Oceanispirochaeta sp. M1: one gene and its partners. The protein of the gene in region 1 interacts with the protein of each later gene in a pairwise test. Links are inferred from orthologs where the notes say so. Each region holds a gene or a part of one and is shown on either strand. Other genes may lie near its edges. The genes, in order: rho, nusG and yhbY.

The links.
Region 2: the proteins of rho (region 1) and nusG interact in binary tests that used the Escherichia coli proteins (3 or more experiments, as listed by UniProt). The link is inferred for Oceanispirochaeta sp. M1 from one-to-one orthologs.
Region 3: the proteins of rho (region 1) and yhbY interact in binary tests that used the Escherichia coli proteins (3 or more experiments, as listed by UniProt). The link is inferred for Oceanispirochaeta sp. M1 from one-to-one orthologs.

The regions. Positions count from the first base shown.
Region 1 is NZ_QQPQ01000010.1:84,288-94,277, reverse strand. Bases 1-2,897 are described here. They hold rho (transcription termination factor Rho), read left to right. Parts: upstream 1-508; coding sequence 509-2,287; downstream 2,288-2,897. Other genes in these bases: DV872_RS08965 (methyl-accepting chemotaxis protein), read left to right, coding at 2,746-2,897; rpmE (50S ribosomal protein L31), read left to right, coding at 2,336-2,545; DV872_RS08980 (CinA family protein), read left to right, coding at 1-15. Outside these bases: more of DV872_RS08965, read left to right, coding at 2,898-4,329; DV872_RS08960 (aldo/keto reductase), read right to left, coding at 4,314-5,192; DV872_RS08955 (long-chain fatty acid--CoA ligase), read left to right, coding at 5,395-7,074; DV872_RS08950 (hypothetical protein), read left to right, coding at 7,074-7,871; DV872_RS08945 (GNAT family N-acetyltransferase), read left to right, coding at 7,846-8,379; rnmV (ribonuclease M5), read left to right, coding at 8,385-8,927; DV872_RS08935 (hypothetical protein), read right to left, coding at 8,983-9,618; DV872_RS08930 (class I SAM-dependent methyltransferase), read right to left, coding at 9,775-9,990. UniProt on the Escherichia coli protein: Facilitates transcription termination by a mechanism that involves Rho binding to the nascent RNA, activation of Rho's RNA-dependent ATPase activity, and release of the mRNA from the DNA template.
Region 2 is NZ_QQPQ01000022.1:30,034-40,062, forward strand. What follows is about bases 6,730-9,665. They hold nusG (transcription termination/antitermination protein NusG), read left to right. Parts: upstream 6,730-7,888; coding sequence 7,889-8,443; downstream 8,444-9,665. Other genes in these bases: DV872_RS15820 (FGGY-family carbohydrate kinase), read left to right, coding at 6,730-7,035; rpmG (50S ribosomal protein L33), read left to right, coding at 7,307-7,483; secE (preprotein translocase subunit SecE), read left to right, coding at 7,682-7,861; rplK (50S ribosomal protein L11), read left to right, coding at 8,518-8,949; rplA (50S ribosomal protein L1), read left to right, coding at 8,953-9,627. Also shown: DV872_RS15795 (ABC transporter permease), read right to left, coding at 1-578; DV872_RS15800 (ABC transporter permease), read right to left, coding at 575-1,615; DV872_RS15805 (ATP-binding cassette domain-containing protein), read right to left, coding at 1,612-3,123; DV872_RS15810 (BMP family ABC transporter substrate-binding protein), read right to left, coding at 3,154-4,218; prs (ribose-phosphate diphosphokinase), read left to right, coding at 4,397-5,632; more of DV872_RS15820, read left to right, coding at 5,653-6,729; more of rplJ, read left to right, coding at 9,666-10,029. UniProt on the Escherichia coli protein: Part of the processive rRNA transcription and antitermination complex (rrnTAC). The complex forms an RNA-chaperone ring around the RNA exit tunnel of RNA polymerase (RNAP).
Region 3 is NZ_QQPQ01000013.1:71,207-81,190, forward strand. Bases 4,469-7,359 are described here. They hold yhbY (ribosome assembly RNA-binding protein YhbY), read left to right. Parts: upstream 4,469-5,706; coding sequence 5,707-6,012; downstream 6,013-7,359. Other genes in these bases: DV872_RS11170 (NGG1p interacting factor NIF3), read left to right, coding at 4,486-4,827; DV872_RS11175 (RsmE family RNA methyltransferase), read right to left, coding at 4,832-5,551; DV872_RS11185 (cytidine/deoxycytidylate deaminase family protein), read right to left, coding at 6,077-6,562; DV872_RS11190 (hypothetical protein), read left to right, coding at 6,715-7,080; DV872_RS11195 (glycoside hydrolase family 9 protein), read left to right, coding at 7,080-7,359. In the rest of the region: DV872_RS11135 (peptidylprolyl isomerase), read right to left, coding at 1-251; DV872_RS11140 (ABC transporter substrate-binding protein), read left to right, coding at 435-1,409; DV872_RS11145 (ABC transporter permease), read left to right, coding at 1,412-2,149; DV872_RS11150 (ABC transporter ATP-binding protein), read left to right, coding at 2,146-2,850; DV872_RS11155 (NYN domain-containing protein), read right to left, coding at 2,910-3,920; more of DV872_RS11195, read left to right, coding at 7,360-8,774; DV872_RS11200 (pirin family protein), read right to left, coding at 8,816-9,727; DV872_RS11205 (MarR family winged helix-turn-helix transcriptional regulator), read right to left, coding at 9,730-9,984.

The DNA of each region.
Region 1 (9,990 bases):
GCTATTTTGTCTTAATCCTCCCTTGACAGTGACATCAGCTGATAATATATTGGAAATATAGAACGGTATGCCCCCCAGGCGGGAACAATCCCTTAGCAAGTCTGAATCTTCACTTTTAATCCTTAATACAAGAAAAAATTTTGAAGAAATTGACATATTAGTTATTAATCAAAACTACGTTGGAGAATTTATGGCGATAATCCGGAAGAATCTGGACAATCCTCAGGTAGAGAATGCGGTTTCCGAAACTGCTGATACTCAGAAGGAACTTGATCTGGGGAACGGATCTGATACAGTTGCAGAAGCTTCTGTAGAAAAAAAAGCTAAAGAAAGCAAAACAATTACTGTTAAAAAAACAGCAGTCAGAAAACGCGCTGTCGTAAAAAAGAAAGCTAAGGTCAGCAGTGAAGATGGTGACAGTACTTCAGATAGTAATGAAGAGAGTCCGACTGTTAAGAGAGTCCGGAAGAAGGCTTTACTTGAAAAACCCGCAGCCGAGTCAGCAGAAATATCAGTAGATACTGAAAAACCTGCAGCCGAGTCAGAAGGAAAATCAGTAGATACTGAAAAACCTAAAGATAAACCTTCTGATGAAGGAGCTGCTGATAAAGCAGGAAATACTTCAGCGGCAGAGGTAAGTACTGATGCATCGGAACAGACTTCCGGTATAAGTGAAAAACCTGCAGAAGTATCATCTGATGTTCCCGCAGCCAAAGGCTCTTCTGAAGAACCGAACAAAAGAGACGATAATTCCAGAGACGATAATTCCAGGAATGATAACTCCAGGAACGATAATTCCAGGAACGATAACTCCAGGAATGATAACTCCAGGAATGATAACTCCAGGAATGATAACTCCAGGAACGATAACTCCAGGAATGATAACTCCAGGAATGATAACTCCAGGAATGATAACTCAAGTAGAAGGAATAATTCATTCAATAAGAGAAAAACTGGTAAGAACAGACGGAATGATTCACCAAGGCAGATGAAAAATCAGCCTCTGCCCACCGCAGATCAGCCCACTCTGACTATCAATGATCTCTCTATAATGACAATGCCCGACCTGAGAACCTTTGCCGACAATTTGGAAATTGAAAGAGAAGATCTTATCACTCTGAAGAAGCAGGAAGTTATTTTTACAATACTTAAGTTCCATATTGAAAACCGAAATGGGGTTATATATGCTTATGGAGCTCTTGAGATACTTCCTGACGGATATGGATTTCTCCGTTCTCCTCAGAACTCATATCTACCCGGCAGTGATGACATCTACATCTCTCCCTCTCAGATCAGACTTTTCAACCTGAAGACAGGTGATACAGTATATGGTCAGATCCGTTCTCCCAAGGAAGGAGAGCGCTTCTTTGCCATGCTGAGGGTCGTCAATGTAAACTTTGATGAACCCGATGTGGCCCAGTCAAGAGTCTCTTTTGAGAACCTTACCCCCCTGTATCCTACAAAACGTCTGAATATGGAAACCAAGATTCCAGATCCTTCTACCAGAATGATCAACCTGTTCTGTCCTATCGGATTGGGGCAGAGAGGGCTTATTGTTTCACCTCCCCGATCTGGTAAAACAATGATTCTTCAGAAGATAGCCAATGCCATTACGGAAAATCATCCCGAAGTTCAGCTTATTGTTCTACTTATTGATGAGCGTCCTGAAGAAGTAACGGATATGCAGCGAGGTGTTCAGGGAGAAGTAATCGCATCAACCTTTGATGAACAGTCCAGCAGGCATGTACAGGTTGCCGAAATGGTACTGGAAAAAGCCAGACGTCTTGTTGAGCATAAGAAGGATGTTGTTATTCTTCTGGACTCTATCACCAGACTGGCCCGTGCCTATAACCAGACTGTCCCTACATCAGGAAAGATCCTTTCCGGTGGTGTGGATTCCAATGCCCTGCATAAGCCAAAACGCTTTTTCGGTGCTGCCCGTAATATTGAAAACGGAGGGAGCCTGACCATTGTGGCCACAGCCCTGATTGAAACAGGAAGCCGCATGGATGAGGTTATCTTTGAAGAATTCAAGGGTACCGGTAATATGGAGCTTATTCTGGATAGAAAACTGGCCGACAAGAGAGTCTTTCCGGCCATCAATATAAAGAAATCTGCTACCAGAAAAGAAGATTTGCTTCTTACAAATGAAGAACTTAATAAGATGTGGCTCCTCAGAAAAGTCATGAGTCCCATGGATGATATGGAATGTACTGAAATGATAGTTGACAAGATGAGGAAAACCAAGAATAATGAGGCGTTCTTAAAGTCGATGAATTCGGCATAGGACAATTTAGGCTCTTTGAAACGGAGAGCCGACGGAGGACAATTAGTTATGAAAGAAGGAATTCATCCCAAATATGTGGATGCCACTGTAAAGTGCGCCTGCGGAAACGTTATTGAGACCCGTTCTACCCATGGTGATATGGAAGTTGAAATTTGCAGCTCCTGCCACCCTTTTTACACAGGAAAACAGAAACTGGTAGATACCGCTGGTCGTGTTGAAAGATTCAACAAAAAATACGGAATTAAGAGCAAAGACTGATCTATTCAGATTTGTGATTGAAGAACCGCTCGAAAGAGCGGTTTTTTTTATGCCCTGACAACTGTTCCGATCTCTACCCCGGACCGGCAGGTCTTAGAATATTGGATTTTTATTACTAATTCTATTATAATTCACGAATATAAGGATATTTATTAAAGTATTTATATCCGCATCAGACCCTTCGATCCTGGGAGGTCAATATGAGAAAAATCCAGAATAAAATCATCACACTCGTTATTTCCTGTCTCCTTTTTTTAGGTATATCCATGAGTATCGTGTCTATCCTGCAGATTAAAAAACAGGGCGATCAGAGCCTGGAAACACTCGAATACAATATGAGAAATGAATTCGACAGGATGTCGCAGAATCTTGTTGTAGTTGCCCAGTCTATGGTTGAACACAGTTACGAGCGTCGCGGTGAGCTGGGTGAGGCGGAAGCCATGGAAGAGGCAAAAGAGTACATTAGAAGTCTCAACTACGGTGAAGATGGCTATATCTTTATCTATGACTCCACGGGTATGACTATCGCCATGCTGGGGCAGGACATTGAAGGAACAAGCCGCTGGGATCTCCAGGATACCAGAGGGAATTATCTGATCAGGGATCTTGTGGCAGCCGCAAAGGCGGGCACCGGGTTTACCGAATACTATTTTCCCCGCCCCGGAGAGAGTGAAGCGGCTCCCAAGCGCTCCTATACAGTCTATTTTGAACCCTGGGACTGGTGCATCGGTACGGGTAATTATATTGATGATATAGATGCCCTGATCCTCAATGAAACACAGACACTGGAAAAGGCTCTTGAGCAGACCAGGATGATCATTATATTAGCGGACCTTGCAGTCATTATCATGGCAGGATTGCTTTCCCTGTTTGTGGGAAAGAAAATTGCCGCTCCTGTAGCCTATATTTCCGGTGAAGCAAGACTCATCGCCGAAGGGGATCTCTCTCATGAAATCCATGTTAAAACCAAGGATGAGACAGGGATTCTTGCGGAGGCCTTCAATGATATGATTCTTCGTCTGCGGAGTATTATCACTGATATTTCCGAGGCGTCTGTTGTAATCAATAGGAGTGCAGTGGAGGTGAGTGATTCTTCCCGTCAGGTGGCTTCGGGTGCCAGTGAACAGGCAAGCAGCGCGGAGGAGATCTCAGCCTCCATGGAACAGCTCTCTGCAAATATTCAGCAGAATACTGAACATTCCACAGAATCCAACAGGATTGTCAATCAGGCAGCCAGTGATGCCACTGCAGGCAGTCAGGCTGTAGAAGAGGCAGTGGAATCCATGAAGTTTATCTCCAACAAGATCGGAATCATTGAAGAGATAGCCAGAAACACAAATTTGCTGGCTCTTAATGCGGCCATAGAGGCAGCCAGAGCCGGTGAGGCGGGTAAGGGATTTGCTGTTGTAGCATCAGAAGTGCGTAAGCTGGCAGAGCACAGTCAGGAAGCTGCTAATGATATCACCCAGGTTTCAGCAGATAGTACCAAAAAGGCAGATCTGACCAGAGAGATGATGGACCGTGTTGTTCCGGCAATAAAGAAATCCGCCCAGATTTCAGAAGAGATCCTGGAGGGGAGTAAAGAGCAGGCGACAGGGGCTCAGCAGATCAATACGGCCCTGCTGCAGATGGACGAGGTTATTCAGGCCAATGCCAGCTCCAGCGAGGAGATAGCCGCCATGGCTGAAGAGCTGAAGAAGAAGTCGGAAGATCTGAACTCTGCAGTGAGTTTTTTTCATATTGAAGAACAGCGGGCCCTTATTGATCCTCAGTCTGCTGAGTGAAAAAGGGGTGCCATCGTAAGTTTCTCAGCCATAGCTGCCATCTCTGCATCTGATGGATCAGTTATTTTTCCTTCTGAGAAATCTGCTGCTGCCTGAAGAACCCTGGGTAGAATATCAATATCTCCGGCTGTATTCAGAAAAAGTTGAGGATCAGAGAGAATGTAGGATACTGCCCTGTTGATATCCCCCTGCTCCTCAAGAGGTTCATACCAGGTGGCTCTATTTTGTTTTCCCACCGGCCAGGGTCTGCGGCAGGTTGCTTTGATTGTCTGCATGACAATTTCTTTTTCCATACAGATTTTTTTCAATTCATTGAAGCTTCTGCTGTAATTCTCATTAAGGCTCATGGGGAAATTCCAGGGGAGGAGTACTGAGTCAAAAGGGTGGACTTCAAGGCTCCGTCTATGAAAGTCGGGAGCCTGTACACCGTGTCCAGTTACTCCAAGGAAACGGACCCATCCTTTCTCCTTAGCCTCTATAAAGGCTTTAAGAGCACCATCAGGACCCATTGCGGTCTGCCAACCCTCTTCATCTACAAGTACATGCATCTGCCACAGATCAATTACATCGCTCTGCAGTCTTTTTCTGGAGTTTTCCAGTTCTTTCATAGCCCCGCTGTATGTCCGCATTTCTGTCTTTGTGGCGAGGAAGAATTTATCTCTGTGCTTTGGCATCCATGGGCCTATTCTCAGTTCCGCCTCACCATAGCTGGCGGCAGTATCAATATGATTTATTCCATAGCGGAACAGAAGGTCCAGAGTTCTGTCTGCATCAGCTTGACTGACTTCAGCCAGGGCTGCCGCACCGAAGAGGGTTCTGGTACTGTTGTGAGCTGTTTTTCCGAAAGGGGATTTTGCAATCATGGAAACTCCTTTTTTTTCTTAAAAAATTAAGATTTTTTAATATTTATCAGTCATCTTAATATATTATTCTATGAATAGGGAAATTAAAATACAATGTAGTGTATTTATATGGTATCAATAATGTAGTAGAGGTAAATTTTCTTTCCATTTCTATATTCATGGAATAAAATATTATACAAAACTCTTTGTAGGAGAATGAAATATGAATCAGACACCCTGGGATTTTCTCGCAGACTATAAGGGAAAACAATTCAACGGGACATGGCCCACACTTCCAGAAGTTCTGGAGATTACTGCCGAACGTTATGGTGAGAGAAGAGCCTTTACTGCTTTCGCTCCCGAACTTCTTGAGCTGAACTATAATGAGGTTCTTGCAAAATCCAAGATGCTGGCTCAGTATCTTCACTCCCTTGGAGTTAAAAAAGGTGACAGAGTCGCAGTCACAGGTAAAAACTCTCCCGAGTGGGGACTCGCTTATCTGGGTGTTCTATTTGCCGGTGCTGTTGTTGCACCCATTGACTATGGTCTGAAAGATAAAGAAGTTGAAGGCCTTATGAAGATGGCCGATGTTGATATTCTTTTCTGTGATGAAGAGAAATATGATCATTTCAAGGATAAAAAACTTAAAGCCCTTATCGGACTTTCTCCCGGTAAAGACAGTTATATTATGGATCTTAAGTTCGAAGGGAATGCGGATATAGAGCTTCCTGAAGAAGATGATCTGGCGGCAATCCTTTTTACTTCCGGAACAACCGGTCTTTCAAAGGGTGTTATGCTCACACATTCTAATTTCATAAGCGATGCTTATCAGGCTCAGGCAAACATGAATATCTTTCACACAGATGTTTTTTATGCTCTTCTGCCTCTGCATCATTCCTATTCCATGCTTGCGGTTTTCATTGAATCGCTCTGTGTGGGATCGGAAGTCGTATTTGCCAAACATCTTGCCATAGGCCAGATACTAAAAGACCTGAAGCAGGGTAAGGTGACCATGTTCCTTGGTGTTCCCATGCTTTTCAATAAGCTTATCAGAGGACTCATGAAGGGAATTAAAGAGAAGGGGCCCGTTGTTTACGGTCTGATTCGATTTCTCATGTGGGTCAGTGGGATCATTAAGAAGTACTTTAAGGTGAATCCCGGCAAAAAAATGTTCAACGGTATCCTGGCCAAACTGTCTCTGGATACAAACAGAGTCTGTATCTGCGGAGGCGGACCTCTACCTGCATCAACATTCAAGATGTTTAATCAGCTGGGGATCGATTTTGTTCAGGGATACGGTCTGACAGAGACTTCTCCCATTGTTGCTCTCAATCCCAAAGAAGCCTATAAAGAAGAGTCTGTTGGAAAGATGATTCCAGGTACTGAAACTAAAATCCTCGATCCTGATGAAAAGGGCTACGGTGAGATAGCTCTTAAGGGCTCCATGATTATGCAGGGTTATTATAAGAACGAAGAGGCTACTGCAGATGTCTTTACTGAAGACGGTTTTTTCAAAACCGGTGATGTCGGGTATCTGGATTCAGATAATTATCTCTACCTTACCGGACGTGCCAAATCAATGATTGTTACCGAGGGTGGAAAGAATGTTTTCCCCGAGGAAATTGAAGATAAGTTCCAGCTTTATGATGAAATTGAGCAGATTTTGATCAGAGCTTATGTTCTGGATGCTAAAATGAAAACCGAAGGTGTTGAGGCTTTAATCTATCCCAATCAGGATGCGGAAAATAAGAGCCCTGCTCATTTTCAGACTGTAATAGATGAGGTGAATTCCGGTCTTAAGCCCTATCAGAAAATCGGACGATTTCATATACTCGACGAAGCAATGGAAATGACCACTACTAAAAAAATCAAACGGTTTAAGGTGGCGGTGAAAGAGGATTAATGAATCTTACAATATTTGATTCTGTGGAGGCTCTATCCAGACGGGTAGAGAAGGAAACAGGAAAGCCCGTACAATGGGTACAGGCGGGCGGAATGCCGAGTATGGTTGAAACCAGACCGGCAGCTGAAAATGATGAAGCCCACTATATATATATTTCCGAGGGGTTCAAAGATCCTGAGGGTCAGCATCTGATAGCCTGTAAATGTTATCAGATCCTGAGGATGTTCCGGGAGGAGGAAGGGCAGCGACTGATTCCCTCTTCCGGCAACAGACATTTTACCAATGCAAAGATGCGACTGGCCCTGGATGCCGGGGACAGAGCTGATCTTGCAAAAGCTCTGAATGAGGATGAGATAGTTAAAGCCTGGATTTTCGGTGTTGTGAATCAGCTCATCAGCCAGCCGGCGGATATTTTTATTCAGAAAGCCATCTATGAAGAGATGCCTGAGCTGGGGGAAGCAAGAGTGCTGGTCCTGGAGCAGCAGTTCCGTGATTTCATGGCTGCTCAGAGTGAAGAGGTGAAGCTCTATAGTCCGAAGACCATATATGATGCGTCTCTTATTATGAATGCAGTATATCTTAATCTTCTGGATCGATTTGCAGGTACCTCTTTCATGAGCAGAGTTGACAATCTTCCCCAGAGCCGGAAAATACAGAGGCTTTTAGATGCAACACTTGAAATATCCGATGATACTCCCGCAGGTGACCGCAGCAGAACTGATCTCTGGGCTGAATCCCTCGGGATAAGGGACTGGTATGAATGGATTCCCTATGAGTCCGGAACAGCTCAAGCCTGAGTTTGTCTCCCTTAATCCGGCTTTGGAGCATGAACTTCCTCAGCTGGTGAAAATCTCTGAATTTGCATTTATGGATCATTCTGTAAGGATGTCTCCCTATGAACCGGGAGGGCCTGCTGGATTTGACAGTATTGAATGGCACCGAAAAGCTCTCACTGCCGGTTCCCTATATAAAATATGTATTGGAGATTCTCTCTTGGGAGGCATGTACTTTTCTGAGAAAAAGGCCGGTACAGGCTGGATCAATCGGGTGTTTATTCAGCCTGAGGCTCAGAACAGGGGCATTGGTAAGCGTGTTTTTCAGCTTGTTGAGCAGCAGAATTCACATATAGGGGTCTGGGGGCTGGACACCCCCCGTTGGGCTGTGGATAATCTTCAATTCTATCACTCTATAGGCTACAGAGACAAAGAAGTCCGTTATATACCTGAAGAGGGTTTTGAGCTGGTGATACTGGAAAAGCATATTGATTATTCAATTTCAAAGAGATCAATAAAAGGACAGGCATAGTAATCATGTTGAAAATTCAGGAACTGATTGTCGTTGAAGGTGTAGATGATGTGGATGCCGTCAAAAAAGCCGTGCAGGCTGAAGTTCTGCCTGTTCATGGTTTCGCTGTGAAGTCCAAAAAGACATTAGATAAAATACGTTTTGCCAGTGAACGGGTGGGTGTTATCATTCTCACGGACCCCGATCATGCCGGTGAGACAATCAGAGATACCATTGAGAAAGCCGTTCCTAAAGTAAAGCATGCTTATATTTCCCGGAAAGAGGGAACTAAAAAAGATAATATCGGTGTGGAAAACGCAACACCCGAGGCCATCAGAGCAGCCCTTGAAAAGGCCAGGTTCAAAATGGTTGAGGAGCTGGAAACATTTAATCTGGAAGATATGGATTATTACGGTCTAAGCGGTACTGCCGGTTCAAAGGAAAAGCGCCAGGACCTCGGTCAGATTCTGCATATAGGTTATGGAAACACCAAACAGTTTCTTGCCAGGCTGAATCATTTCGGCATAAGCCGGAAAGAGCTGGAAGAAGCTATCGATTCCCTGAACTGAACAATCATCAATATTCAAATACCGCTATGTTCCCTTCTCAGTTAAATCCCTCATTTTAATTTATGCTGCGTTCATATACGGCCGGCAGTTCTGTTTCTTCAGAAACAGCCGTAAATCCCATATGTTTAAGGTATTGCTGATGACTGCTGCTTCCTGCCTGAGCTGTCATTCGTTCTACTGAACCCAGTTCAACATGGCGCAGAACATAATCAAAGAAGTAGCGGGCATTTGTCCTGTCTCTGTGGCTTGGAATAGAATAATCGATAATGATTTCCCCAGTCTTATTGTTTTCATCAAGACGGTAGAGAATGATGGATACGGGTATGACATCTCTCAGGATCAGACAACCCTTCACCCGATCTTTATCATCTGCATTGAAGTCTGGAAAGAATGAGATTATATCGTCTTTATGAAACTCTATGAACTTCCGTACATAGAGTGATTTTAATCCGTCAACAGCCAGAAAGTCGAAGCGGTCATCCGAATTTCTCATTCGGAAGAGAAACCAGAGATCAATAAAAAAGATAAAACTATTAAGGGCCATAACAGGAACGGCGCCGATCAGAACTCCGTAAGCAGCGAATCCTATGGCTCCCACAGCATTGATGATGCGCAGCCACCTTATATTCTTCTGCATAAGAGAGACTGCAATAATGACCGACATGGCTGTACCGAAATACTGTATCCACATTTTTATTTTCCTTTTGCTACCAGGACAATAGCATTGCTTTGGTAGGGGGGATAGGACCAGGGGCAATAGCCATCGGCCCAGGGGTGTCTATGATAGAGTATAGGATAATAATGATCTGAATCTCAAATTACATTGAATTGCTGTCAGTCAGGGAGACTAGTCCCTGTGAAGGAAGATAACATCCCTATCAGGGAATTCCAGGGTGCAGTCATATTTCTTTGCCAGGTATTCAAATGTCTTTTTGCCGTAGAAACAGATATGACTCTGATCCTGAATATAATGCCATTTTGAGAATGCGGCTTTGTCTATAACCATTTTTGTCATCAGGGCCAGTATGCCTCCGGGATTCAGCATTCCATACATACGGTGAAA
Region 2 (10,029 bases), on another replicon or contig:
AGAGAGAGTGCCCCACCAGCAAGACCAGAAAATGCTCCGGATAAAAGGACCATCTGTTTCTTGACCTTTACAGGATTTATCCCTCTGCTGATCAGCAGGTCTTCCTGCTCTCCGCAGGAGCGGATAATCAGCCCCTGCCTGGTTCTGAAGAATACTATAAGCATGATCACAGCAGCTGCAAGGGCAGTGATTGTGAACATATCCATTCCTGCAATCTTGAATACAGAAGATATATTCTCCGGGCGGATAATGCCCTGGTTTCCATAAATCCGCTGGGATATGGATACCGTCAGTGCCGGAACCAGCACATTGATTCCCAAACCTGTTATAAAAGGATTGCCTTTGAGAGTAAAGGTTCCCAGATTGAAGAGCATGGAGATAAGCATTCCTGCAAAAAGAGCTCCCAGGGTACCCAGGAAAATACTGCCGCTTAATCCGGCGATCAATACGGCTGCAAAAGCTGAACCCAGTATCATCCCTTCCAGGGCTATGTTCAGTACTCCTGCTCTCTCTGTGAGAAGCCCTCCCAGAGCCGCTAAAATCAGTGGAGTTGCGCTGGCCAGAATTACAAGTATCATCTTCTCCTCCGTGATTTTATCCGGAGAACCGAAGAGGATATCAGCAGAAAGAGAACACCCTGAATAATGGCACCCAGTTCAAGGGATATGTCTGAATGGAGTACCGCTATTTTTGAACCCTGGCTTATCCATGCGAAAAAGAGAGCTGCCGGCAGCAATCCTGGAACTTTCCGGCCTGCAATCATGGCAACGGCTATACCGTTCCAGCCCAGTCCCGAGGTGAGTCCCTGTATTCCTGCAAAATAGGTCCCCGTCAATACCAGTGCCCCGGCCAGACCGTGAAGGGCTCCACTGGCTGTGAGGGGGAGTGTCTGGTAGATTCTCATGTTGAGGCCGCTGTGTCTGGCAAAGCTGCTGCTCCTTCCTGTTATCTGCAGTTCATATCCCTGGCGGGTATGATTCAGAAAGTAATGAAATAGTGGGAGAAGCAGGAGAGGCAGCAGAAAAGATATGTTGAATGGACTTGGTATAAGCAGAGAGGGGAGTCTGAATTTTTCAGGTAGAGGCGCCGTTGTCATCAGATAGCTTGAAGAATCCCTTAAGGGGCCTGTAATCAGATAATCGATCAGTTTTCCTACTCCTGCAGAAAGAAGAAAGGTACTGATCAGGTCATCCACGTCCCAGAGGGCCTTTAATACACCTGAGATAAAAGCAAGTGCTGCACCTCCGGCTATTCCGCTTAATAATAATACTGAAATCCCGGGGATTCCCGGCATCTCTGGGAGCAGTCTGGCAGTCAATACTGCGCAGATCGCTCCGGTATAGACCTGACCTTCTCCTCCCAGGTTAAACGATCCTGCATTAAAGGCCAGGACAATTCCAAGGCCGGTAATACTCAAAAGGACTATGGTGTTGAGCATTTCTCCCAGATACAGGCTGTTGGATAAAACTCCCGGGAAGAAGTAATAAAGCGTCTCCATTGGAGTATTGCTGAAGAACAGAATCACTACCGCAGCTGCTGCAAGGCAGAGAAGAAGTACAGGCAAAGTGCCTGGTATGCGGATTTTTTTCATCCCCCGGGTCAGATCTATCTTCATATTCTGTCTGCTCCCGTCATTTTTTCTCCGATAAAATTTCTGTTCCACTGTTCTTCGCTTCTTTCTATCTCAGTAAGAAATCCATCGCTGAGAATACAGGCTCTGTCACTCAGACTCAGAAGTTCTTCCAGATCCGTTGTGAGCAGGAGAATGGCAATCCCCTCTGACCTGGCCTTAAGCAGCTGATTATGCAGTTTTTTCCTGCTCTTGAAATCGAGACCCCAGCTGGGTTCTGAAACAAACAGAAGAGGAGCTGTCTTTTCCAGTTCTCTGGCTACAATCATTTTCTGGATATTTCCACCCGAGAGTGTCTTTACCTGCTGTTCGGCTTCACCCTTGATGTCCTGTTCCTTTATGAAAATTTTTGCCCAGTGAATCAGTCTTTTGCGGTAACTTCCTTTGCCTGTCTGTCTTTTAAGAACCGACAGGTTTTCGGCGAGACTGGATTCAGGATCAGCTCCCCGGCTCAGTCGGTCTGCAGGGATGTAGGATATTCCATTTCGTCTTACTTTATATGGGCTCAGGGGCATCCTGTTTTTACCATTTATGAATATAGTTCCTGAAGAGGGCTGAATTATTCCACTCAGGAGATCTTCGATAAAGGTCAGTCCGTTTTCCCTGATGCCGCCCATTCCCAGGATCTCTCCGGGGTACAGTTTAAAACTGATATCTTTAAGACGCCTGTTTCCCAGCTCACTGTACTCAATGTCTGACAGCTCGAGAATAGGCATTTCATCCGTATCCATATCACGGGGGGGACTTATGGTTTCAAGGTATTCTGTCCCGTCGTCTTCTCCGATCATCTGTCTGGATATATCAGAGGGGCTTAAATCCTTCTTCTCAGAAACCCCCTGCAGTTCTCCCCGCCTGAGCACGGCGATGCGGTCAGCGGCCTTTATTACTTCATGGATTTTATGGCTGATGAAGAGTATGGTTTTTCCCTCTTCTTTCAGTCTGAATATCAGGCTGAATAGTTCTTCGTTCTGACTGGGGGAGAGGCTGGCAGTCGGTTCATCAAGGATAATAATCTTTTTATTCTTCCAGAGGGCTCTGATCAGTTCACATCTCTGAATTTGGGGGGCCGTGAGATAGCGGGCTTTCAGATTAAGGTCCAGGGGCAGGCCATAGTGCTCCTGAATTTCAGTAATTTCATTCAGTATTCTGTCTCTTCGGAAGAATCCTTTTTCCGGACCGAGGATGATGTTTTCCATAACCGTCAAATTTCCCGCCAGGAGCGGTTTTTGATGAACCATCCCCACCAGGTCTCTTCTGTATACAGAATCTGTCCCTTCGGAAGTTCTGATAACCCCTTCGGTTTCGTCCATAAAGCCGGAAATCAGGAACATTAAAGTAGACTTCCCGGCACCGTTTTCTCCCATAATTGCGAGAATCTCGGCTCTGCGGATAACCATGCTGATATTTGAACAGGCCCGGATTCCGTTTTCAGGGAAAATCTGAGTAATGTTTTCTAATTCCAGAATATTTGAAGGGGCTGTTTCATCTGCCAAAGCTTTGTATTTTTCCTGTCTCTCTGATGTCTATCTGAACTTAAGGCTGCCGTTTCTGAGCTTGTCTGTCTCTTCTTTCATGGCCTTGCGGATAGATTCGGGAACATGTTCCTTGTAAAGTGATTCATCATCAAGGAAATCGACATAACCTTCATAAACACCTGCGTATACAGAGGACCCCGTTTCGAGTTTTCCCTCAAGAGCCAGAAGAGTCTGTTCGTAGGCTGCGATATCTTCTCTTATTATACCGCTTCCAAGGATAACTCCCGGTTCTATGGAGTAACCGTCTGTGTCATACCACAGTACATATTTCCCCTTTTTTTTTGCAGCAGAGACAACTCCCTGGTTGGCCCCTCCGGCGATTGTTAGAATAATATCTACACCCTCATCAAACATGCTCATAGCCAGGTCGGAAGCCCGGGCGGCATCGTACCAGTTACCAATAACTCTGAAATCAAGTTCTCCCTCCGGAGCAGCGGCCTGAAGGCCCCGTGTAAATCCGGGTTTTATTCTCTGCATCATCTCAGGGTATTCCTGTCCGGCGATCAGGCCCACTTTCAGCATGCTGTCGGCACCGGGCAGTTCGTCGGACTGGGTGGCAAGACCTGCCAGATAACCCAGCATATAGGAGAGCTCCAGATGGCTGAACAGAAAAGTAGATACAGTATCATTTTCAATTCTGCTTCCTTCAAGAATCAGGAAATTCTGATCCTTGAAAGTTGTCTTAATCTCTCTGCATATTTCGGGCATGGAAGGATTAGAGCTTATAATGAGGTCGTATTTTTTTTCGGCGGCAAGTGCCAGTACCTTGGATTTCCATTCGGCCTGGTTGAAACCGCCTTCCACTGTCTTTACTGTTGCACCTTTTTCTCCGGCGGCTTTTCTGACTCCCGTATCCATCATTTCGTAGGTGGGGCTTCCGGCCAGGACTCCCGGGATAAAGACTGCAAGGGACATAGCTTTTATTGAGCTTGATGATTCTGTTGAGGATTCTTCGGCAGAACTCTGTTCTTTTGGGCTACAGGATAAAAACAATAAGAAAATCAAGGCTGCCGGCAGCAGCCGCAGGGTGGAATATTTAATTGAATTTGACATGAAAATTCTCCTATACCCACATGGGCATTTGTAATTGGATTTTATAATCTAAGGAATGTGCCGGTGTGGGGGCATATTATGCTTTTTTTGGACTTACAGGCAAACCCTAATTATTGACCCCGCTTTATGGCTGTGCTATCTTTTTAGAACATAAATCAATAAATAATAAGGATATTAGATGAGTTTTTCCAAACCCACGTCTCTTGGTGTGATCGCCTGTCCGGGGGGAGAGCAATTTGCTAATGAAATCACCTCCCATTTAAAGACGATTTACAGGACACGGTTCGAAAAAAAAGTCAGCTATATTTCCCGTCTCTATAATATAGATAGAGAGGAAGTATGCAAGCAATCCAATTTTGCCAATGATATCATTTCACATCGTGTTTCCGCTGTGGGTGATTCCTCAACTTACAGGAGTCCTTCTTTTAAGATCCCCTGTAAAATTACTAAATTCGCCAATGGGGAACTGAAGGCGGAGATCCTCAGATCTATCAGAGGAGCGGATGTCTATATTGTTCAGGATATGGCTAATATGACACCCATTCGCTTTTCCGGTTCAGACGAAAAGAGTCTCTGTTCGGTCAATGACCACCTAATGAGTCTTTATGTGACTATTGATGCCGCCATGAAGTCGGGAGCCCGCCGGGTTTCTCTGGTTCTGCCAACCTATCCCTACAGCCGTCAGCATAAATCAAAAGGCCGGGAAGGACTGACCGCTTCAACTCTGGGGCGCATGTATGAAAGTATGGGTGTTGACCGCATCATTACTCTGGATATTCATTCAAAGGAAATATCACACTGTTTTCACAAGCTTTCTCTTGAAAATCTGCATGCTTCTTATCAAATTCTCAGACAGCTCAACAGCAAGATTAATCTTATGGATGAGGATTTTGTAGTTGTTTCTCCGGATACAGGTGCCATTGAGAGGAATAAATTTTATGCCAACTCCCTGAAAAAGCCTCTAGCTCTCCTTTACAAGGAGAGGGATTATTCCAAAGTCACTCGCTCTGCAGCAGATTCAAATATCATCTCTGCCCGCCTTCTGGGTGATGTCACCGGAAAAACTGTCTTTATGGCGGATGATATGCTGGGTACCGGCGGTACTTTGATAAAGGCTATGAAGCTTATACGTGAGCTGGGAGCAAAGAAAATAATATGCTCTGTTTCCCTGCCCATGTTTTCAGGTTCTGCAGTAGAGCATTTTGATGAGGCGTATAAAGAAGGATACTTTGATTATATCGTAGGAACCAACGCAGTAACCCTTCCCGAAGAGATCCTTTCAAAGGAGTGGTTTTTTTCTGCAAGTGTATCAAACCTTTTTGCCCGATCCATCTCCAGAGTTCATCATAATCGTTCTGTTTCACCTCTATTGGATAACAGCAAGATGATTCAGAGAATGCTGAAGAAAAAATAATACAGACACTGGGGTAATCAGTGATACTTGCCGTAGATATAGGAACCTCCTCCATGAAGGGAGGGCTTATTACAGATGAGGGGCATCTTTTCTCATATCACAGGATTAGTTTTCCTTCGGATGTAATCCGGGGGGATCAATCCTTTTCTACTGAACTTTGGTCACAGGGGTTTCAGGAAATACTGGAAAATATCGGAACCGACAGAATCACTGCTGTCGCCATAAGCGGGAACGGTCCCACAATGGTTGCGGCAGACAAGTCCGGACGCCCTCTGACTTCCGCTCTGATGTGGAACAGGGATTACAGTGATCCTGAATTTCAAAGCAGTTCTTACTATCTGTCCAGAATCAACTGGCTGAGAAAAGAAGATAGGTCTGCATATGACAAGGCTGATTATTTCTTATCATGCCCTGAAATTCTCTATACCCAGCTTACAGGCCGCTCTGTTATGGTTATTCCCCATAGAGAGTATCTGCCTTATGTCTGGTCAGAAGATGAGCTGGACAGACTGGGGTTCAGAAAGGATGCTTTTCCTGAGCTTATTGATATGGGAGTCCCCGTGGCCCCCGTCTCAGAAGATGCCTATTTAAAGACTCCTTTGAAGCCGGGTACACCGGTGATTGCCTGCGGCAGTGACTTTATTGCTTCTCTTATAGGTTCGGGTGCAGTCAGACCGGGGCGGATCTGTGACCGTGCCGGTACTTCTGAAGGGATTAATTACTGTGCAACCGCTCCCAGTGGAGACAGTAGGGTGAGAGAGCTGCCTCATGCACTGGAAGGGTTTACCAATATCGCTGCCATTTTATCTTCCACGGGAACTCTGTTTGAGTGGTATCGCTCTCTTACGGGTCAGGAAAAAAACAACTACATCGAAACCATGAAGGGTGTGGACAGCATTCCCGCCACCCAGGATCATCCCTTTTTTTTCCCCAGTATGAAGGGTGAAAACCTATGGGAATTTTCAAATGGTCTTTTTACTATGCTCGATCCTTCACAGGGTAAGTTTGAATTGGGGCGTTCTGTAATGGAGGCAATCGGATTCGCCGTCAGACGGAGTCTGGAGATTTTTGAAGAGTTGGATCTGCCTGTTAAAGAGCTTCGAATTTCCGGAGGTCAGGCCAAAAGTCATGTCTGGAATCAGATGAAAGCCGATATAACAGGGAAAACAATGCTGATTCCCGAGATTGAAGATGCTGAACTTCTTGGTTGTGCCTGTCTTGCTTCTGTGGCTTTAGGTCGGTATGATAGCATAACGGCTGCTGTAGATTCTCTTGTGAAAATAAAGCATGAGATCAAACCCCGGGCTGAGTATTATGAAATTTATGACAGGAAATATAAGCGCTACAGGGAAGCCTGTTCTGCGGTTGTTTCTTTTTATAAAGATTATCCGGCTGTGGATTGAGGGAAAATTTATTTTGAAATAATTTTTTTCAGGATAGGGAAATATTTGACTTCTTTTTTTATAAATTATTTTTTGGGTAAAAGAGTTGACAAAGGAAAAGCATTTTGGTACTTTCTATGAGCATTTTAGGACATGCCTCTGTAGCTCAGTCGGTAGAGTACGACCATGGTAAGGTTGGGGTCACCGGTTCGAATCCGGTCGGAGGCTTTATTTTTACTTTAGATATTTTGCTGAGCGAAAAATTCGGCTTTTTAGGCGGGAGATAATAATTATGGCTAAATCAAAGAAGGGAGCAGTTGAACTGATTGCTCTTCAGTGTACAACCTGTAAACGTAGAAACTACACAACTACTAAAAACAGAAGAAACGTCCAGGGTAAACTTGAGATGAAGAAGTACTGTAAATGGTGTAAAGGGTCTACTGATCACAAAGAGACCAAAATTAAATAAGTTTATATACAGGCCAGTAGCTCCAATGGCTAGAGCGCCGGTCTCCAAAACCGGATGTTGTAGGTTCGAGTCCTACCTGGCCTGTTTTTTTTAATTTTATTTTCTGATTAGACAGACCTCCGGCCTTTGTGTCGGAGTTTGTTTGTCTAAAGAGGTGCCGAGAAATCGGTACTGTTTATCATCGGGAGCTTATTATTTATGAAGAAGATTAAAGCGTTTTTCTCTGAAAGTTACGGAGAGTTGAAGAAGGTCGTATGGCCCGGAAAAGATTCAGTTGCATCCTCTACCAAGGTTGTTCTTGTCTCTACAGCACTTTTTGCTATCTTTTTTGGTGTGGTTGATTTTGTTCTTCTGAAAGGACTTTTCTTTATTTTCTAATCAAGCCCCCAGAGGCAAGGATGTGTAATGGCAAAGGGATGGTACGTTCTTCATACCTATTCGGGGTATGAAAACAAGGTTGAAAAATATATTCGACTCTATATGGAAGACGGTTCTCTTGGGGGAGCTGTTCTTGATGTAAAGGTTCCTGCTGAAGATGTTGTGGAAGTCCGCAATGGAAAAAAGCGTACCGTTTCTAAGAAATTCCTGCCTGGTTATGTTTTGCTTGAGATGGATCTACCTGACAGAGGTTGGAAAAACGTCTGTACTCAGATTAAGAAGATTCAGAGTGTTGTAGGTTTTGTAGGATATGCATCCGGTTCAAAGCCTCAGCCCATCAGTCATGATGAAGCCAAGTCGATTCTTCAGAAAACCGGTGCTATTAAAGCAGAGCGCCGATATCAGTCCAAGCAGGATTTTGCTGTGGGCGAAGAGGTTCGTGTTGTAGAAGGACCTTTTGAATCTTTTTCCGGTAATATCGAAGAGGTTAACCAGGAAAAAGGCAAACTGAGAGTTATGGTGGGTATCTTCGGAAGAAGTACTCCTGTAGAAGTAGATTTCTCTCAGGTTGAAAAGATCTAAAGACGACTTAGTCGTTTTAAATAGATGGGAGTCCTTCCGTTGGGGAAGGATGTTAAGACCACAAGGAGATTTTAATGGCCAAGAAAAAGGTAACAGCTTATATTAAGCTACAGGTGCCCGCTGGTAAAGCGACCCCGGCACCTCCTGTAGGACCGGCCCTCGGTCCTCATGGTGTTCCTGCTCCTCAGTTCGTTCAGCAGTTTAATGATCGAACTAAGAATTACGAGCCTGGACTCACAATTCCTGTAGTAATTACAGTATTTGCCGACAGAAGTTTTACTTTTGTCACCAAGACACCCCCTGCAGCAGTACTGCTGAAGAAGGCTGCCAAACTTGATAAGGGTTCTGCTGAACCCCATAAAGTTAAGGTTGCCACAGTGACTCGTGCACAGGTTCAGGCAATTGCCGAAACCAAAATGGTTGACCTGAATGCTAACGACATGGAAGCTGCAATCAGTATTATTTCTGGAACTGCCCGCTCTATGGGTATCAAGGTGGAGGGTTAATCTATGGCTAAAGGTAAGAATTACATAGCAGCTGCAGCCAAGGTTGATTTCGGAAAGGTTTATGAAACCACCGAAGCCGTAAGTCTTGTAAAAGAAGCAGCTTTCGCAAAGTTTGATGAAACCGTTGAGGTTTCTGTTAAGCTTAATATTAAAAAGAATCATTCTATCCGTGATACCGTCAGTCTTCCCAATCAGTTTACCGCTGAAAAGAAGATTCTTGTATTTGCCAAGGGTGATAAAGCTAAAGAAGCTCTGGAAGCCGGTGCCGCTTATGTCGGTGATGAAGATCTTGTTGCAAAGATCAAAGACGGTTGGCTGGACTTCGATGTCTGTGTTGCTACTCCTGATATGATGAGGGAAGTTGGTAAACTCGGTCCTGTTCTTGGTAGGCGAGGGCTGATGCCTAACCCCAAGACACGTACCGTTACTATGGACATCAAGGGTGCTCTGGCTGAATTGAAACAGGGTCGTGTTGAATATCGTGCTGATAAAACCGGTGTTGTACACCTGGCTGTCGGTAAGGTTTCGATGGATGCTTCCAGTATTGCCGAAAACTACGATGTTTTCATGAGTGACCTGATTAAGAAAAGACCTTCCGATGTGAAGGGCGAGTTCATCAAGTCTATTGCACTGTCTTCTACTATGGGCCCCGGCGTCAAAGTAGTGGTGAAGGAGTAAGATATGGCAGAAAAGAAAGTACAGCAGAGTAAAATCGATGCCGTTAACGCTCTTAAAGAGCAGTTTGACGGAGTAAATAGCTTTTTCTTTACGGATTACAGAGGTCTGACAGTTGAGCAGGTCACTGAATTAAGAAATAAGTTACGTGAACAGAATGCTGAGTATCATGTAATCAAGAATAATCTGGCAAAAATTGCCATGAAAGATCTTGGTAACGAAGGTATTTCAGATCTTCTCGTAGGTCCTACTGCAGTAGCTCTGGCTCGTGATGAAGCCGGTCCTGTTGCGAAGACTCTTCTTGATTTTGGAAAAGATGCCCCTGTAGAAATGAAGGGCGGATATCTTGATGGCAGTGTGTTTGATGTACCCGGTGTTGTAGCTTTTTCTAAGCTTCCCACCCGT
Region 3 (9,984 bases), on another replicon or contig:
ACATGACAGCCGAACTGGGTCTGAACTACATTGCTGTAGCTCCCTACAGACATCCTTTTACAGGCCTCTTCAAACTGACCAACCATTTTACCTGGACCGAACCACCCAAGATCTCCGCCCTTGTTTTTGCTGGGACAGGTTGAAAACTCTTTCGCCAGGGCGGAAAAGTTTCCGCCTTTCTTACAACGTCTTAAGAGCTCATTTGCAAGATTTCTGTCTTTTACAAGTATGTGGCTGGCACGCCATTCCATATTCTGCCTCCGGATCATTTTACTTTCAGCTTATTATAGTTCTCTCCCGCTTTTTTAGCCAGAGATGTCACCCATGTTACATTCTGCCTGATCTTTTCTCTTGACTGTTGACCTGTTCCTGCGTATGGTTAAAAAAATATCTATTATCTACCCCGGAGGCATGTCTGACGGGAAGGAGACAAAATGAAAAAAATCACATTAACACTATTAATGGGCAGTATTCTGCTCACATCTCTATTTGCCGAGGGAAGCCGGGAAACAATCAGTACTGCTAAACCTTCAGAGCCTGTCAAAGTTGCCCTGCTCAATGGACCTTCGGGTATTGGACTTATTCAGGTCAAGGATGAATCACCTTTTTCAGACAGCTCAATAACAGCTGACGTTCAGGTCATGGGTGCCCCCAAGGTACTGCTGGGCCAGATGCTCAAGGAAGAGTGGGATGCGGCTGTACTGCCGGCCAATATGGCGGCAATTCTCTTTAATAAGGGAGTAGGTTATCAAGCCGCTGCTGTTACAGGTATGGGCAATCTATACCTCATTGCATCAGAGGACACAACTCTTGATTCCATAGAGGATCTTGAATCTATTACTCTCAATATTCCAGGAAAAAATACCACACCGGACCTGATCAGCCAGCTGATTGCGGAAGAGACGGGTATTAAACTCAAAGCAGACTACAGCTTCAATCCTTCTGATCTTGCCAAGGCTCTGGCTGGAGGTGTTGTCGAGGCCGGTGTACTGCCCGAGCCACTGGCTACAATTGCACTTAAAAGCGGAAAGAACCTGAGAATTGCCTTTGATATGCAGCAGCTGTGGTCAGACACATTTGCAGGTGAATCAAACTATCCAATGACCGTCCTGGTCGTAAAGTCGTCTTTTGCAGCGGCCTATCCCGAACTGGTGGATGAGCTCCTGAATGCGTCCGGAAAATCTCTGGACTGGGTTTCTTCCAATCCTGCCGAAGCTTCTGCCCTTATAGGAGAGCACGGTTTTACCCTTCCGGCCCCCATCGTTAAGATGGCCATCCCCAGAAGTAATTATACTTTTGTCAGGGGTGACGGTATGGCGGAACTGATGACCCCTTATTTTGAGCGTCTTATGGGATTGAATCCCGGATCTATCGGAGGCTCTGTGCCTTTAGAAGGATTCTATTACTGATCATGATTTCTGAATCAAAGAGGATGCGGACAACCCTGATATCTCTGGCTCTTTACCTGAGTATCTGGAAGCTCCTCTCTGTGATTATCGGACGCAGCATTATACTTCCTCCTCCCGAGGAGGTTTTGCTGCAGACTTTGCGTTTCCTGGGAACCCGGGAAGCGTGGACAAAGATTCTTGCCACAAGCCTGAGAGGGCTGGGTGGATTTTCAATCAGCCTGATCCTGGGTATTGCTACAGGGCTTGCAGCCGGTAAAAGCCAGATGTTTAAATGGTTTTCCGACCCCTTTCTTATCAGTATCCGTTCCATTCCCGTATTATCATTAATTCTTCTTGCGGTTATCTGGTTTCCTACCGAGCTGGTACCTGTCTTTATCTGTTTCCTGATTGCCTATCCTGTCATAAGTTCGGCAGTAGCCTCGGGTGTTAATCAGGTGGACAGAGAGCTTCTTGAAATGGCCGCTGTCTATAATAAATCTCATTGGACAGTGCTAAAGGAAATAACACTGCCTTCAGTGATGCCCTATCTTCTGAATGGAGTTTCAACGGGCCTCGGTCTTACCTGGAAATCTGTTGTAGCCGCCGAAGTTCTCAGCATGCCTGCATCGGGTCTGGGGACCGCCATGCAGACGGCGCAGCTCCAGCTGGATACGGCTCATCTTTTTGCCTGGACCCTTATTGTTGTTCTTCTGGCATCCCTGAGTGAGTCGCTTCTGAGGCTGGGAGAGAAAAAAAGATGATCCGGTGGCAAGACTGTTCTTTTAATTTTGATGAGCTGAAAATACTTGATAATTTCAACCTTAATATTGAGGAGGAGGGGACTACTGTTCTTCTCGGACCCTCAGGCTGCGGAAAGACGACACTTCTCCATCTGGCGGCAACTCTGTTGAAACCCTGTTCCGGAGAAGTGTCCCGTGCTTCTGAAAATCTAAGTTATCTCTTTCAGAAACCAAGGCTTCTTCCCTGGAAGACAGTGGCTGAAAATATTGCCTTTGCCCTGGATGAATCTTTGGATTCCGATCTGAAGCGAAAGAAATGTGATGCCCTTATCAGTCATGTCGGACTTGAAGGTTTTGAAGATTACAGACCATCACGTCTGAGCGGTGGAATGGAGCAGCGTACAGCCATTGCCAGAGCCTTTGCTTCAGAGAGTCCTCTGTTATTGATGGATGAGCCTTTCAAGGGGCTTGATCTCAAACTTAAAATGCCTTTGATAGGCATGCTCAATACATTGCTTCTGGAGTGTAAGACAGCGGCTGTACTGGTTACCCACGATGTTCGTGAGGCTATTCTTATGGGAGACAGGATTGTCTTCCTGGATGGTCCTCCTCTGCGTCTTGTGGACGACATGGCGGGTTTAGCCCCGGGAGACCGTGATACCTCTTCCAGAGCCTTCTATGAGCTGGAAAAGAAACTATATAAACTGATCTTAAGTGAATAAAAAAAACGCCGGACAAAATTCCGGCGTTTTCTTAGTCTCTGATAAATCGTAAAAATTGTCTATTTCTGAAGTTTTACATAACTTCTCAGGTTTTCCATCTTTGTTTCAACAAGCCCTCGAGCCTCGGCAGAAGATATAAACTTCTTAAACTGACTGAACCCGAGTGTCTTCATTACTACACCCTTGTCCCTGAGTTCATTGCTGATAATGCTGTATGAGTGGAAATGGGGCTCTTTGCCGCCGTCCTGTGCTTCCAGAGTTGTTACCAGGGTTCTCAGAGCAGTCTGCAGTGAGCTTACTTCCTGAACATATCCCTTACCCGGGAGAATAAGAGTTTGATTATCATCATCCTGTAATGTTACATACCCTGCTCTTACGGCAGCTGATACAAAATCACTCCAGCGTTTATAACCCCGTGTACCAATCTTTTTCTCATTGAAATCACGGTTCAGCATCTTCATGTTGATTTTTGCAGAACCCATGTTGGATGATTTCTTGTCCTTCTGCAGAATGGCTGCAGATTCAGCAAGACGTTCAAACCAGTACTCCTTGGGAAAGTCCTTTTTGGCACTTTCCTTGTCGTCACTCTCTGTATCATCTGAATCATCATCGTCTGGCATAAGTTCTCTATAGTCTGCAAAACTGTCAGCCAGAATCAGGAGATCCTGGGCCGCGGTTTTAATGTCACAGATAATATGTATCTTTTTTCCAGACTTTCTTAATGAAAGAAGGAGTGAACGGAAGTCACTGTCACCTGTAATCAGGACAAAGGTTGTGATATGTTCATGATAACGTAAAAGCTCCATAGCATCTGTAACCAGCTGCATGTCAGAACCATTTTTATTTTTTCGTGTTTTCTGATAGGGAATATGAAGCATATTGAAATGAAGTCCCGAAAGAGTGGGTCCCAGTGAACGAAATCCCGGTTTACTCCAATCTGCATAGGCATAGGATGTGACTACGCGTCCCAATGATTCGGCATAATCCCACATCCCCTGAATTAGCAGGCTGTCACTGCTTTTTGGTGTTACATTTTCTATATCCCAGAGAACTGCTACATTCTCAGTCATAATATTTCCTCCGTATAACAATCTGTCCGGTATCCGGTAGATCGGATTGTTCTTTCTTTATAGTAGAACAGTTTTTAAAATAAATCACTTCTTTGGAGATTAATCTTGGCTGGTTTTGATCATTTTAATTGAAAGGTTTGCATATAAAAAAACCGCTCCTTAAAAAGGAGCGGTTTTAAAAGAGTGCCACCGAAGAGATTTGAACTCTTGACACGCGGATTTTCAGTCCACTGCTCTACCGACTGAGCTACAGCGGCAACTACAAGACAGGACTATATAGGACTGTTTAAATTCTGTCAATAAGGGGAGATTGAAAATGTGAAAAGCTGATCTGTGAAGAGATGAGGGCATAAAAAAACCGTCCCTGAAAGGAACGGTCTTAAAAGAGTGCCACCGAAGAGATTTGAACTCTTGACACGCGGATTTTCAGTCCACTGCTCTACCGACTGAGCTACAGCGGCAACTGCCTGAGCATATTACTAAAACCGTACTTTCCTGTCAATAAGGGAGCTGAAAAAATCTTTGAACCTTGAATCTTTTGCTCTGTTACGGTACATAGATATATATGTATAAATTAGTAGTTTTTGTTCCATTGAAGGATAAAGAAAAAGTAAAGAATGCCCTTTTTGAACAGGGTGCCGGTAAACAGGGATTCTACAGCCACTGCTGTTGGGAAACCGAGGGAACCGGTCAATTCAAGCCTCTTGCTGGTAGTCAGCCTGTTATCGGGAGTCATAATTCTATTGAAAGAGTTCCTGAAGTAAGAGTCGAGATGCTTGTTACTGAGGAGCTTGTTCCTCTCTGTATTGAAGCCATCCATATAAACCATCCCTATGAAGAACCCGCATTCGAACTGTATAAGGTCTTTACAGATGGGAGTGAGCTTGAAGGGCAGGAGTGGCTCTAAGTTTTCATATATAGCCCATGGCCGCCTGAACAAGGGCTGTTCCCATAAGGGCTGCAGTTTCTGTTCTGAGAACCCTGTCTCCAAGTGAACAGATACTGAAGTTTCTATCTCTCAGTATCTCCCTCTCTCTATCACTCCATCCTCTCTCGGGTCCTATTGCCAAACAGCATTTTTTACTTTGAGGACTGTAGCTCCTCAAAGGAAGTTCAGGGCTCACATTGTCCAGAGCCAGAAGATCTTCACCATTCTGCAGCTGATCAATTGATTTGTAGAGTGAGTAGAATTTTTCTATAAGGGGATGTCTTGTGGACTCACCCTGCGCCATCCCTGTTAAAACGGCTTCTTTCCACTCTTCTTTACTCCACAGTCTGCTTGTTAGATAAGACTTCTCTCCCAGATCAGTACCTGTGAATATAATTCTCTCTATTCCTGCGGCTGTAAGATCGCGGAGCAGACGTTTTGCTGTAGGAGGGCGGGGTGTTCCTATTATCAGTGTCAGAGGGCAGAGGGGAGAAGAATCTCTTTCTGCTGTAAAGTTAAAAAGGCAGCTTCCGTCTTCAAGAATCTCTTTGATTTCCGCCTTGCCTATTTTGCCGTCAATAATTCCGGCATCAAGGCTGTCTCCGGACTTTGATTTGAGTATGCTGTGTATGTGTTTGACCCTTGGATCATCGGAAGAAATAGGTTTTTTCCATTCCTCTTCCTTAAAAAGAAGTAAATTCATAGCTTCTGAGTATAGACGTCTTCATCTTTTTTGTAAATTTATGTTTAAAATCTTAGACTAAAGTCTGTAGGGCTTTGCATTTATTCCCTTTCATGGCATAGTCCTTGAGGCTGAATCAGTCCCGGAAAGGGTGTCAGCATCAGGAGTTATTAATTATGGAAGCTTTAAAAGGATTTCAGCGCAGCTACCTCAGTAAAAAAGCCCACAGTCTTAAGCCTGTGGTAATGATCGGTGGTAACGGTCTTACAGAAGCTGTTATCAAGGCGGTTGATGCCGAGCTGGAAAACCATGAAATGATTAAGGTCAAATTTATTGACCATAAGGAAACAAGACGAGAGCTGGCTGAAGAGCTGGCTGAAAAAACAGAATCTCATCTGGTCAGGATTATCGGCAATATGGCTGTTTTCTACCGTTATCAGAAAGAACATGATAAAAGAATCTACCACGTTCCCAAGGGCTGATCAGCAGCTCTGATCTATTTCATTATCTGAATGTTCCGGGAGCAATATACTCCCGGAGCAGATTTTACTGTTTTTCGTATTCCTGAATCTCTTCGAATTTATATTCCAGGCTTATTCCCGCCATTTTAAACATCTCTTCCGACTCGGCACCTGCATGATACTGTCTTTCACAGACTATCCGTTTAATACCGCAGCTGATAATCAGCATACAGCATGTCCGGCAGGGGGTCATCCGGCAGTAGAGTGTTGCACCATCCAGAGACACACCTCTTTTGGCTGCCTGGCAGATGGCATTCTGTTCTGCATGGACAGTCCTGACACAGTGCTGACTCTCATGGCCGTCTTCGTGGATCATAGTCTTGAACTGATGTCCCGCTTCATCACAATGGGGCAGTCCGGGAGGAGCTCCTACATATCCGGTTACCAGAATCTGTCTGTCCCTGGCAATAACACAGCCGCTTCTTCCTCTGTCACATGTAGCTCTCTTGGAGATGGCTTCACAGACTTCCATAAAATAATCATCCCAACTGGGTCTTATATAATCAGACAAGATCTTCCCTCCTGTTTCTTAAATTACAGTACATGGCTTCAAGACATATGTTATTGAAGCGTTGTTAATTATAGTAGGAAAATCAAATTCTGAATAACCCTCTTTTTCTATAATGATTCCGGGGGTATAGTGGGAGTGGCAGGAGGCCTTATATGAATACAAATGAATTCGAGCAAAGCTGTAAAAAGCTGAGGAAAAAATATAATTTTGAAAACAGTCCTGAACTTATTAATGAGCTAAAAGAACTGTTTACAAAGAGCATGGGACAGCCTGAAGATCTGTCTCTTGATCTCTTTGATCATGTTCTGGACAGAAAGGATCTCGAAGATTCCCACTATGTCAGATTTTCTGACATGGTAGACCTGTTTCAGATGAACTATGACGACGGTTTCAACAACCTGGAGATGAATGACTGGAGATACGTAAAAGATCTGGTTAACGGATGGGCTATGGAAATGGATATGGATATCGTTACCTATGTGATGCAGAATGTTGTGGATGCCGGAGCATTTGACTGATGATTCATGTTAATCAGAAAGGTTGCTCCAGGAGCAGCGGTATCAGGGCAGTTTATCAGAGTGACAGCAGCGGCAGTCTCAAAGAGGCAGGTCTGGTTGATGCCTTCACTGGAATAGCTGCGGCCAATTTTGAAATTAGTTCCATGGAGACCGTTCCCGGCTGGAAGAACAGATATTTTCAAAAACTCAGTTTTTCCGGTCCTTTGGAACCGGGGCGTTACCGCATCTCAGGCATGAAAGATAATGGAGAATCAGAATTCTCTGAAAACTTTACTGTAAGCAGCGAGCTGATAGCCGAGAAAGATCTTTCTGATCTGCTGGTCTATTTCAAGACCATGCGGAGTGACGGCATATATGATGAGGCCGACAGGGATGTTCCTGTCTGGGAAAGCAATGAGAGACGGGATGCAAGTGGCGGTTGGTATGATGCCTCAGGAGATACAAGCAAGTATCTGAGTCACCTCTCCTATGCAGAGAGAATGAATCCCCAGCAGACACCACTTGTGGTCTGGATACTTTCTGATCTTATCAGACGTTACGACAATGCTCATCTCTGGGCAGGGGATAACTTCCGCCGCTGGGTTCAGTTTGAGATGAATCATGGTGCAGACTTCCTCCTTAAGATGCAGCATGAAGAGGGCTGGTTTTATAAAATATTGTTTGATCAATGGAGCAAGGACCCCGAGGCACGTATGCTCTGTTCCTATAAAACCCAGAATGGTGAACGTCTTTCTACAATGAAAGCCGGGTTCCGGGAAGGAGGAGGGATGGCCTGTGCCGCTCTGGCTTCTGCCGCAGTACTCTCTGAAGGAGAGAGAAAGGAATCCTACTTGAAAGCTGCTGAGTCGGGATACTCATTCCTGAAGGAGCATAATAGGGAAGTTCTCGAGAAGGGCGGGGAGAACCTTATCGACTGGTACTGTGCTCTCTCAGCTTCCCTGGAGTTATACCGGGCCGGCAGGAATGAAAAATACAGAGAGGATATCTCATACTGGTCCCGAAAAATTCTTTCTGCCTTCCATTCATTTAATGATAATGAAGGATGGTGGTTTGTCATTCCTGAAGAGAAAATTCCTTATTATCATGCTTCCGATGAGGGACTTTTAATTATCGCAGTCAAGGCTTCCCTGGAGTTTCTTGAAGGACAAGCCAAAACAGATGCTGAAAATATGCTGAACAAGGCATTGTCTTTTCTCGCTGACAGTCTTCTGGCCGATCCCGATCCTTTTTACTATCCAAGACACTGGGTGGAAGGATGTGAGAAGGCCGAATATAAGTGGTTTTATCCCCATGAGAATCCTTCAGGATACTGGTGGCAGGGTGAGAACAGCCGAATCAGCTCCCTTGGAGCCGCTCTCCTTTACGGGGAGTCCGACAACTCTGAGAGGCTGCAGCAGAACAGCAAGCTGGCTCTGTCAGTACTTGACTGGCAGCTGGGTCTTAATCCTTTCAATGTTTCCATGATTGACGGCTGGGGAGCCGGCAGTCCCGAATATGAGGGTGATTACTATAATCTTCCCGGAGGAGTGGCTAACGGTATCACATCGGGCTTTGATGATGAGAAGGATATTGCCTTTCAACCTGAGCTGGAAGGCAATCCCGGAGATAATTCATGGCGCTGGGGAGAGCAGTGGATACCCCATGCCGCCTGGTTTCTGATGCTGAGCAGTCTTCTGCGTGAGAAGGGGCTTTAGGGGCTTACAGATGGTTCAGCTTCTGATTCAATGCTTCTGATTCAATGCTTCAGGAAGCTGCCGTTTCTGTACTCTTCAAATGCCTTGTACAGTTCTTCATTTGTGTTCATCACGATAGGGCCGTGCCAGGCAACCGGTTCCTTGAGGGGCTGACCGGAAATAAGAAGGAAACGAACGCCCTCTTCTCCTGTTCTTAATCGTATCTCATCTCCTCTGTCAAAGAGTACCAGATGACGGTTCTCAACAGCCAGAGAAGGAATGGCCTCAGCTGTACCCGACTCATTCACATACTCGGTCATTACAGCTTGAGGTTCTGAAGCAGTTCTGAAAACAGCTGAACCATGAAATATATAGGCAAATGCATTCTGTTCTATATCAATTTTTATGGATCTCTCTGTATTGGGTGGGATTGAGAGGTCGATATAACTGGGATTTGTCACTATGCCCGTAACAGGACCGGTCTTTCCCCAGAAATTACCCGTAATAATACGGGCATGACTCCCGTCATCCTCTGTCAGCTCCGGTATCTCTCCAGCCGGAATATCCTGGTATCTTGGATCCATCATTTTATCTGCAGAAGGGAGGTTTGCCCAAAGCTGGAATCCATGGAATATATTGGGGGCACCGGGTAGGGGCATTTCCTGATGAATAATACCGCTTCCGGCGGTCATCCACTGCACATCACCGGATTTTAAATCCCCCTTATTCCCCATGCTGTCTTCATGTTGAAGACCTCCTTCAAGGATATAGCTTATTGTCTCTATTCCCCTGTGAGGATGCCATGGAAAACCGGCCATCCTATTATCAGGATCATCATTGATCAGATGGTCCAGCAATAGAAAGGGATCTGTAAGCTCCACTTCATGGTTTCCAAATACTCTGTTTATACTAACACCAGCCCCATCAACTACCTGTTGGGGTTTTATTATCTTTCGTATTGGTCTGAGAGACATCATTATTCTCCTATGCTTTTTCCAAGCTTTTTAACAAGTTCGATGAGTGCTGACTTCTCAGAAATATCCAGACCCTTAAAAGCCCTCATGATATCTTTTACATGTTCCGGGAAAAGAGCTGCTATAAGGTCTTCTCCCTTATTTGTCAGACTTATTTTTCTGCTTCTTTTGTCCTGTTCTGAGACAGCTTTTTTAACAGATCCAGCTTTTTCAAGGTTCCTGATCACAACTCCCATATTTCCACTGGATGAAAGAGT